3 regions of the Shewanella sp. 10N.286.51.B2 genome follow, and region 2 is predicted to be linked to each of the others. Evidence: predicted binding sites of a transcription regulator. Region 2 holds the regulator's gene; each other region holds the start of a gene.
The links. The regulator LexA, encoded in region 2, represses DNA repair genes until DNA is damaged. The targets are predictions, from matches to a motif close to TACTGTATNNNNATACAGTA.

Region 1: the regulator LexA is predicted to act here: its motif matches at 1,289-1,308, upstream of dinB (DNA polymerase IV).
Region 3: the regulator LexA is predicted to act here: its motif matches at 1,662-1,681, upstream of recA (recombinase RecA).

What each region holds. Positions count from the first base shown of each region.
Region 1 is NZ_JBFRKH010000009.1:117,398-120,649, reverse strand. It holds gene AB4140_RS02335 (aminoacyl-histidine dipeptidase) at 1-81, shown strand, start outside; gene dinB (DNA polymerase IV) at 175-1,251, opposite strand; gene AB4140_RS02325 (methyl-accepting chemotaxis protein) at 1,534-3,252, shown strand, end outside.
Region 2 is NZ_JBFRKH010000002.1:12,938-16,189, reverse strand. It holds gene coxB (cytochrome c oxidase subunit II) at 1-638, opposite strand, end outside; gene AB4140_RS00585 (cell division inhibitor SulA) at 1,069-1,575, opposite strand; gene lexA (transcriptional repressor LexA) at 1,572-2,189, opposite strand; gene plsB (glycerol-3-phosphate 1-O-acyltransferase PlsB) at 2,569-3,252, shown strand, end outside.
Region 3 is NZ_JBFRKH010000015.1:4,294-7,545, forward strand. It holds gene alaS (alanine--tRNA ligase) at 1-101, opposite strand, end outside; gene recA (recombinase RecA) at 513-1,577, opposite strand; gene mutS (DNA mismatch repair protein MutS) at 2,000-3,252, shown strand, end outside.

The sequences.
Region 1 (3,252 bases), on a different contig from region 2:
GAAATGGTGAACATCACCACTGTTGGCCAATATTGGGAACTACTGCTTGCGGTACTAGAGCGTATTCCAGCAAAAGGCTGAGCTTTAACTCTCTATTAAATTACGCGCTTAATAAAAAGGCTGCTCTATTCTTGATATAAGAAAAGGCAGCCTTTTTGTTTCTAGCGATAATCACTAGAACTGCAAATCTAATTGCTCGCTATTATCATCTGTAACCACTTCTGGCTGGCTATTATCAGCTAAACCAACACTGACACCGATTAATCTTATACCTCGGCCATTGGCCCGCTCTAGTGCTTGAGTTAACAATGTCTGGAATAAGTTAAGCGACATTTCATCACTGCGATGCTCAATGGTAGTTTGCTTGAAATCGTTAAATTTAAGTTTTACTACCTGTTTATGAATTTGCCGGTCTTTAGCACTGCGATGCACCCGGCTAATAAGCTCTTGAATTAACTGCGGCATGACATTGCTGCATTGCTCTATAGTAAAAATATCTTGGGCTAGGGTGGTCTCAACCCCAACCGACTTTCTGATACGATTTGGGCTTATTTGACGTGTATCGATACCTTGAGTGCGCTCAATTAACACGCGGCCAAATTTACCAAAACCGCTGATGAGCTTGTCACTCGGGTAGCGCTGCACGTCTTCACAGGTTTCAAGCCCGAGCGCTGCAAGCTTAGCCGAGGTTACTTTTCCCACCCCAGGGATTTTACTTAAGGATAATGATTTTATAAACGAAGGGATCTCAGCAGGCGTGATCACATATTGACCATTAGGCTTATTTAAGTCAGAAGCTATTTTAGCTAAAAACTTAATCGGTGCGACTCCCGCGGAAGCAGTAAGCCCGGTTACCGTAAAGATTTCAGCTCTGATCTGCTCAGCAATTAAGGTGGCGCTACCTTTACATGCATCACAATCAGTAACATCAAGATACGCCTCGTCCAATGATAACGGCTCAACTAATTCTGTATAACGATGGAATATTTCACGGATTTGCAGCGAAACCGCTTTGTAAACCTCCATCCTGCCTGGCACCAATATCAAATCTGGGCAGAGTTTTAATGCCTGATAACTCGACATAGCAGAACGAACGCCATATTTACGCGCCTCATAACTACAGGTACTGATAACACCACGGCGATCGCTGCGCCCACCTACAGCAATAGGTTTACCACGCAATTGTGGAAAATCACGCATTTCAACTGCGGCATAATAGCAATCCATATCAATGTGGATAATTTTACGCATGGCGTTTTCATAAAGAAGTCACTGAATGACATCATGATACTGTATATAAAAACAGTGTTCAAATTAAACCTTTATCACCAGTCGCGTTGAAAGCTTCAAATTACAAAATAGCGCTAATTTGCAATACAAATAAATAACAGTAAGAACACTAAACATCAGACAACACAAAAACAAAATCAACATTACATGATGCAAATCACTAACTTTTTTATGAGCTTAGGGTATATTTTGATTTATAAGCAGGTACAATCAAACAAAAATAATAATACAATTAGGTGAGTTATGAACAAGTTTGGCTTTAAAGCGAGTTTACTATTTGCGTTAACAATTCTATTAGCTTTCGCCTTGATCATTAGCGGGCTGGTCACTCACCAATTATTAAAACAACAAATAACAGACAAGCTGACAACCGACATCCACCACCAAATAAAAACCAAAGTCAGTGAAATAGAAAGCTCATTTAATCGCACCACTTCCGCGGTAACTGAACTCGCGAGTCTATACCGTCATAACAATGTGGATGCCGGCCATGTCGCCATGACTCAATACACAGCGAAATTAGGTGGCGTCTCTAAAGTCATTATGGGGTTTGATGATGGCCAATCCTTTGCCTCTATTGCTTCAGAGTCTTTTCCTGACGGCGTCGGTGTAGTCGATAAATATGATCCCCGCACTCGTCCTTGGTACCAAAACGGCAAACAAAAAAATACCTTGTCCCTCAGCGAAGTGTTTTTTACCCGTACAGACGGTATACCTATGGTCGGGGTTATGCACCCAATTGATGGCGGGATCATCATGGCGGATTTACGTTTTGACTACTTGCAACTGCAACTACAAGCATTAGCAGATATTGAAGGTGCCACTGGCTTTATTATTGATAAAAATGGCTTAGTGTTAGCCTCTAATTCAGCCTTAACTAATCAAAAAGACAATATCAGCAGCAATAGCCAACTAAGCGAGATCTATCAAAGTATTCTCGGTCAGGATAGCTCATGGGCGCTCAGTGATATAAATGACGTTAGCACGATTATTGCTAGTCAAAAAATCCCTTTAATTGATAACAACCAATGGTATGTGATTGTCACCCTCGATGAAGCAACAGCTTTCGCACCGCTTGTTAATGCCACATTAAAACTCAGCGGCATCATATTATTGGTACTTGGCTTATCTGTTGTGGCGTTATTAATACTACTGAATAAGCTCTATCAACCGATTAATGAACTACGTGACTTAGTCACTGGCTTATCTCAAGGTAATGGTGATTTAACCCGTCGTTTGGAAGTCAAAAATGATGACGATATCGGAAAAATTTCCCTCGGAATTAACGCCTTTATTTCACAACTACAAACGATGTTGTTAGCCATCAATAAATCGACAATTAAATTATCTACCGGTATTGATAAGCTGCAGCACTATAGCCAAAACAGCGAACAAATTTTGACAGCCCATACCAATGAAACAACCCAAATTGTGACCGCCATTGAAGAGCTATCAAATACCGCTGTCACTGTGGTTGAGAATACCGAAACCGCAGCCAAGCATACTAATGAGGCTAATATTACTGGCGAGCAATCACTGAAGACCATTAACTTAACCCAAGTGGGTATCCAAGGTTTAGCTGCTGAAATCCATCAAACTGCTGGTAATGTCGAGCACATGAATAATGAAACCAGCAGTATTCAAAGCATTGTTGATGTGATTGGGAGTATTGCAGAGCAAACCAACCTGTTAGCGCTTAATGCCTCGATTGAAGCTGCAAGGGCCGGAGAGCAAGGGCGTGGTTTTGCTGTGGTTGCAGATGAAGTGCGCGCCCTTGCCAGTCGCACCCAAACAAGTACCAGTGAAATTGAAATCGCGCTGGCAAAATTAAAAGCTGAAGCCACTGCGGTGGTGTCGGCCATTGGCAGTACTGAACGAGCCTGCTCAGACACGGTTACTGAGGTCAGTAATACTTCTGATAATTTACAAACCATGAGTACTATTGTTGCTCAAATCAATGCC
Region 2 (3,252 bases):
TCGATTTTAGTCCAAGCTTCATTGATGAAACCAGGATTTGCATCTTTTTTAACGGCAAATGCTGGTACCCACCAAGAGTGGATAACGTCATCCGAGGTCATTAAAAAACGTACTTTACGATTTATTGGTAAAACCAGCGGCTTATCGACCTCTAAAAGATAGGTGTCGGTTTTATCTGCGGTGCCAGTAATTTGGTCTGCTGGGGTAGATAATAAACTGAAAAACTCGACATCTTCATTGAAATAGCTGTAATGCCATTTCCATTGAGAGCCCGTCACTTTGACTGTCAGTTCAGCATCGCTGGGATCTTCCATAGCAATCAGCGTTTTTGTTGCTGGGATTGCCATGCCAATTAGGATTAGAAATGGCAATACTGTCCAAGCTATTTCAACCTTGGTACTGTCATGAAAGTCGGCTGCAACTGCACCCTTAGATTTTCTGTGATAGATCATGGAATAAATCATGATCCCAAAGACCACGACACCAATGGCGCAACAGATATACAAAATAATCATATGCAGGTCGTAAACCTGGCCACTGATCTCTGTTACACCTTGAGTCATGTTTAAGGGCATCTCTGCCGCTGTGAGTGGGGTTGCAAGCAACGCCACCATTAATCCGTACAACAATCGCTTCACAAGACTACTCCTCTGCTAATTGCGAATTGCAATTACAAAGAAAAGCCACACAGTAATACTCTGCTCTATGCAAACTTTTCATACCCGAAAAAGTTTGATCATTTCAAAGTACACGGTGGCTTTGAGCTTGAAAACTCAATTATGTTATTACGTTACGGTGCCACACTTGTACCTAATACTGAACTTATCAATTATATTTGACGCTTTACATTCAAGGCTTTCTATACCGCACGGTACCAGCTCAATCTTTTAATAGCGTTTGTATCTTTTTGACATTTATTCTCGGCAGTACGATAAATTGTTACTACCTTGTTAACTACATTACTTGGAGATTAAATATTGATCAAGATCACTTTATCATCTAATTTGCTGAAAAAAGTGCAAAAAAAAGCCCCTCAGCGTAGTGAAGGGCTTTTTTAGTCATATTTTACTAGTGAAACGAGGTAAGGTTTACCCGAGTCTGTACTGCTAAAGTTTGCGTTAATGGGTCGCCTTCAGGTAAGTGAGTATTTACATCTTCAATGATAAGCCCTTGGGCTAAGGCATTTTTGGCAACCAATTGAATGCGGCGATTGTCGCGGGCATCTAATGGTGGTGTCCAAGTAATTACTGCACTTGAAGTACCGTTAGTGAGCGCTTTTTCCATCGCCCACAGGGTTTCGACTTCATCTTTGGTGTGAACTAACAATACTCTGTCCATACGAACATTGGCATTAGCAAGAATTTGCTTATAACCGATATGCGGCGGATTAATCAGTACAATCCAAAGGCCTTGCTGACTTAAAATGGCTAACTGACTGCATAATTGAGTCAATTCAGTTAAGCCTTGGTTTTGGGTGCGCTTGGTTTCAATCCCTTGTTTAGTGGGTAAGGGATCAGATGCCATATCTACCCATAATCCAGGGTGACGCGGTGCATTGCCTATTAATGTGTTCATAACCAACCTCCATTACGAATAACGCCAACAGCAAGCCCTTCAATCGTTAGGTTTTGGCAACTTAAATCAACTTTAATCGGCTCATATTCTGCATTTTCAGCATGTAAATAAATAATATTGCCTTTCTTTTCAAATCTTTTCACGGTTACATCGTCTTCAAGACGTGCCACTACAACTTGACCATTGGTGGCAGTTTGCATTTTATGCACTGCTAATAAGTCGCCCTCTAAAATACCAATGTCTTTCATACTGTCGCCTCGAACGCGTAGTAAGAAATTAGCATTGGGCTTAAACATTTCTGGGTCAACTTGGAAATACTGTTCAACATGCTCTTGAGCAAGGATAGGTTCACCTGCAGCAACTTGGCCGATAAGTGGTAAGCCTGCTTCAACTTCCTCCTCCACCTGCACCATGCGGATCCCGCGAGAGGTACCAGGAATAATTTCAATACAGCCTTTTTTTGCCAGTGCTTTTAAGTGTTCTTCAGCGGCATTGGCGCTTTTGAAGCCTAATCGAGTTGCAATTTCTGCACGAGTTGGCGGCATACCTGTTTCGGCGATATTACATTTAATTAGCTCTAATATTTCAGCTTGGCGTGGCGTTAAAGGTCTCATATTGATTCCTGTTTTTTTATACAGTGACTGTCATTATATACAGTATCGGTGGTCGCGCAAGTATTAACCAAATTAATTTAACTATTATCATCTAATTCTTGTTGGCTATATATGGGGGCACGGTTAAGTATCTGTAATTTAATTATTTAGTTAATGAAGGTAAGTCAGCTTTTTAAACCGATGAAATTGGCTATTTCTCACATCGTTTGTTTAAACAGTATATTTATACAGTAGTGTTGATTGAAAATAGGTTGGTTGTTATTCGGATATGGCTATTTTTTACTGAACAAATATTCTCTGTATAGACCCTTGTTAGTGAAACTGAACCATTATCTGGTATTCTATGGCCAATTAATTGATGTTGAATATGCGAACACTCATGTTAAAACCTGACTCAATCATAGCAAAATCATTACGTTGGATTCAAAAACTGATGGTGCACACGGTTGTTGTGCCTGAAGATCCCTTTGCCGATCTGAACTTAGACCCAGATAAACCAGTGGTCTATGTGATGAAGACAGAATCACTCAGTGATATTGCGGCATTAAATGAAGTGACCGCCAAATATGGCTTACCGAGCCCTTATGAGCGACTAGACGTTGATGGCTTAAATACCCCTAGAATTGTGTGTATTGAAGGTCGTAAGCCTCTATTTGGCAAGCGTTTAAGTGGCGAAAAATTTGTTGATAACTTCACCAGCTTATTAGCCTTACATAAAAAAAATGATCAACTTGATATTCAATTGGTGCCAGTGAGTCTGTATTGGGGACGTATCCCTGGTAAAGAAGATGACACCATGACCGCAGCCGTATTTGAGCGTGAAAACCCGACCTGGTTACGTAAATGGTTGATGATTTTGTTCTTAGGTCGCCATAGCTTTATTCAATTTTCAAATGCTATGTCGCTACGTTATATGGCTGATGAACACGGCACTGATGTCAGTATTGCGCATAAACTTATCCGTGTGGCGCGAGTGCACTTTAGACGCCAACGTAAAGTGATGACAGGCCCACAACTGCCAAATCGTCAGGCAATGTTCAACTCATTATTAAAGTCTGATGCC
Region 3 (3,252 bases), on a different contig from region 2:
TCATTGTGAGGTACTAAAGAGCTACTATCGACAACTTGATGTTCGTTGTGACGAAAAAACTCTAGGAAAGCACTTCTTAGTTCTGCGGTAGTTTGAAACATGAAATCGCCCTAAAATGGATAAATCGTATTTATCAGGAAGCTGTTAGTCAGCGCTAAATTGCCAACATTATATACTTAAACAAACTATAGGTGCGACATTCTAGGGCAATAGATTGGCTATTTTAGGCTGGAATTTAACGATTTTGATCATCGAATATTTGATTGATTGTGCAATATAGCCATATTTATGGGTAATCAAAAAATTACCGCAACTAAAACAGCTAACAAAACGGCTAACAAGAGTGGCTATAAAGCTAATTGATAGGCGCTGTTAAGCTTCATTAGCGTAACAGCAAAATATAGCCTCTGACAGATATGAGTTACATACTGAGCAAAATTGGATAAAAAAAAGCGGCGAGCATATAGCTCACCGCGATTTAATAATTCTAACTACTAATACCTAGCAAAGGCTTAAAACACTTCACCGGTTTCTAAATCGATGTTTTCATCGGGTTTAGCAGGGGCGGCATCTTTTTCTTTATCTTTACTAAGCAATAATTCACGTAATGCAGTTTCGATCTCTTCAGCCGCAGCAGGGTTTTCAATTAGGTACTTACCGGCATTTGCACGGCCTTGACCAATCTTGCCGCCTTTGTAGCTATACCAAGCACCAGCTTTTTCAACAAGCTTATGCGCCACACCTAAATCAACTAGCTCACCAGTACGGTTAATACCCTTACCGTACAAGATTTGGAATTCAGCTTGCCTAAATGGCGCTGCAATTTTGTTTTTAACCACTTTAACTCGGGTTTCGTTACCAACCACCTGATCGCCATCTTTGATTGCACCTGTACGGCGAATATCCAAACGCACTGAGGCGTAAAACTTAAGTGCATTACCACCTGTTGTAGTTTCTGGGTTACCGAACATCACACCAATTTTCATACGAATTTGGTTAATGAAAATCAATAGCGTGTTTGATTGCTTAAGGTTACCAGCAAGTTTACGCATTGCTTGGCTCATCATACGAGCAGCAAGGCCCATGTGTGAGTCACCAATTTCACCTTCAATTTCAGCTTTTGGTGTTAATGCCGCCACTGAATCGACAATGATCACATCAACGGCGCCAGAACGAGTTAAGGCATCACAAATCTCTAGTGCTTGTTCACCCGTATCTGGTTGCGAACAAAGTAGGTTATCAATATCAACACCAAGGTTTTTAGCATAGATAGGATCAAGAGCATGCTCAGCATCGATAAACGCACAGGTTTTACCTTGACGCTGTGCTGCTGCAATCACTTCTAAGGTTAAGGTTGTTTTACCTGATGACTCAGGACCGTAGATTTCTACGATTCGCCCCATAGGTAAACCACCAGCACCCAAGGCAACATCCAATGAAAGTGAGCCAGTAGAAATGGTTTCAACATCCATTGTGCGGTCTGCGCCCAACTTCATGATTGAACCTTTACCAAATTGCTTCTCAATTTGACCTAACACGGCATTCAGTGCTTTCTCTTTATTTGGATCTGCTTTCATTGTGATTATCCCTCTAAGCGAACTCATCTCATTGGCGAGATTGATAACGAATAAATTTGTCTGTTTCTTAATATGAGCTCAGTATACTGTATAATCATACAGTATCAATAGTTACTCAAAAAAAAATTGCAAAACCACTAATAAACAAGGTTTTTCAATATCAATATCAATACCTTATAAGTAAAAATATAATTAAAACTTCTACACCACTGTATATAAAGACTACTGTATACAGTGGTTTCAATATGTTAACCATCTGACAAATAAGCCAATAGTTATACTCTTTCAACTCGATAATAGCAGTTCAGAACCGCGCTAAATGAGTAACTCTATTGGGATTCAAATCAATTATTGCTAAGATGAGCGCCGATTAGTATTGGTCTTTTTTCCGATCCCCAAGCCATATTTAGAGCAACAAATTAATGACAGCAATTGAAAATCCAAATTTAGAAAAGCACACTCCGATGATGCGCCAATATTTGACGCTTAAAGCGCAGCATCCCGATATGTTGTTGTTTTATCGTATGGGAGATTTTTATGAATTATTTTATGAAGATGCCAAACTTGCTTCTGAATTTTTAGGAATTTCGTTGACCGCTAGAGGCAAAAGTGGTGGTAATGCCATCCCTATGGCAGGTATTCCCTACCACTCTGTTGAAGGCTATTTGGCTAAATTAGTCCAAATTGGTCAATCAGCAGCTATTTGTGAACAAATTGGCGATCCTGCTACAAGTAAAGGTCCGGTTGAGCGCAAAGTTGTCCGTATAGTAACGCCTGGCACCTTAACTGATGAAGCCTTACTGCAAGAGCGTCAAGACAATCTGTTAGCTGCGGTTTATCAAGGTAAAAATGGTTTCGGCTACTCAACTTTAGATGTGTCATCAGGGCGTTTCGTGGTAGTCGAATTAGAAAACGCTGAGACATTAGAAGCTGAATTACAACGCACCAGCCCTGCAGAGCTACTTTACAGCGAAGACTTAGTCGATGTGCATTTAATTGAAAACATTAAAGGTATTCGTCGCCGCCCAGAATGGGAATTTGATTACGATACCAGCATACAGCTATTGCTGGAGCAATTTGGCACGAAAGATTTACATGGCTTTGGCATTACAGATGCTCGCTTATCACTGCAAGCTGCTGGCTGCTTAATGCAATATGTCAAAGACACCCAAAAGACAGCTTTGCCGCACATCAATAGCATTACCCTTTTTAATCAAGCTGATACTATCATTTTAGATGCTGCGACCAGACGCAACCTTGAATTAACTTTGAACCTGTCGGGCCAGCGTGACAATACACTTGCTTGGGTGCTAGATAAGACGGCAACACCTATGGGCAGTCGAATGCTGCAACGCTGGATCCACCAACCATTAAGAAACCAGCAGCATATTCATCAGCGCCAACAAGCGGTTGCCGAGCTAATTGATAGCGGTTTGTATGCCGACTTACACCAACAACTGAAAGCTTTAGGTGATATCGAGCGCATTATGGCAAGGCTTGCCATAAGAAGTGCACGACCACGTGATTTTGCCCGTTTACGCCAAGCATTAGAATTGCTGCCTGAAATCCAGCAAACCTTAAGCCATTGTCAGCAAGATGAACTGAAGACTCTGGCGCGAAAACTAGGAGAATTCCCTGAGCAGCAACAGCTTTTAGCCTCAGCGATTGTTGATAA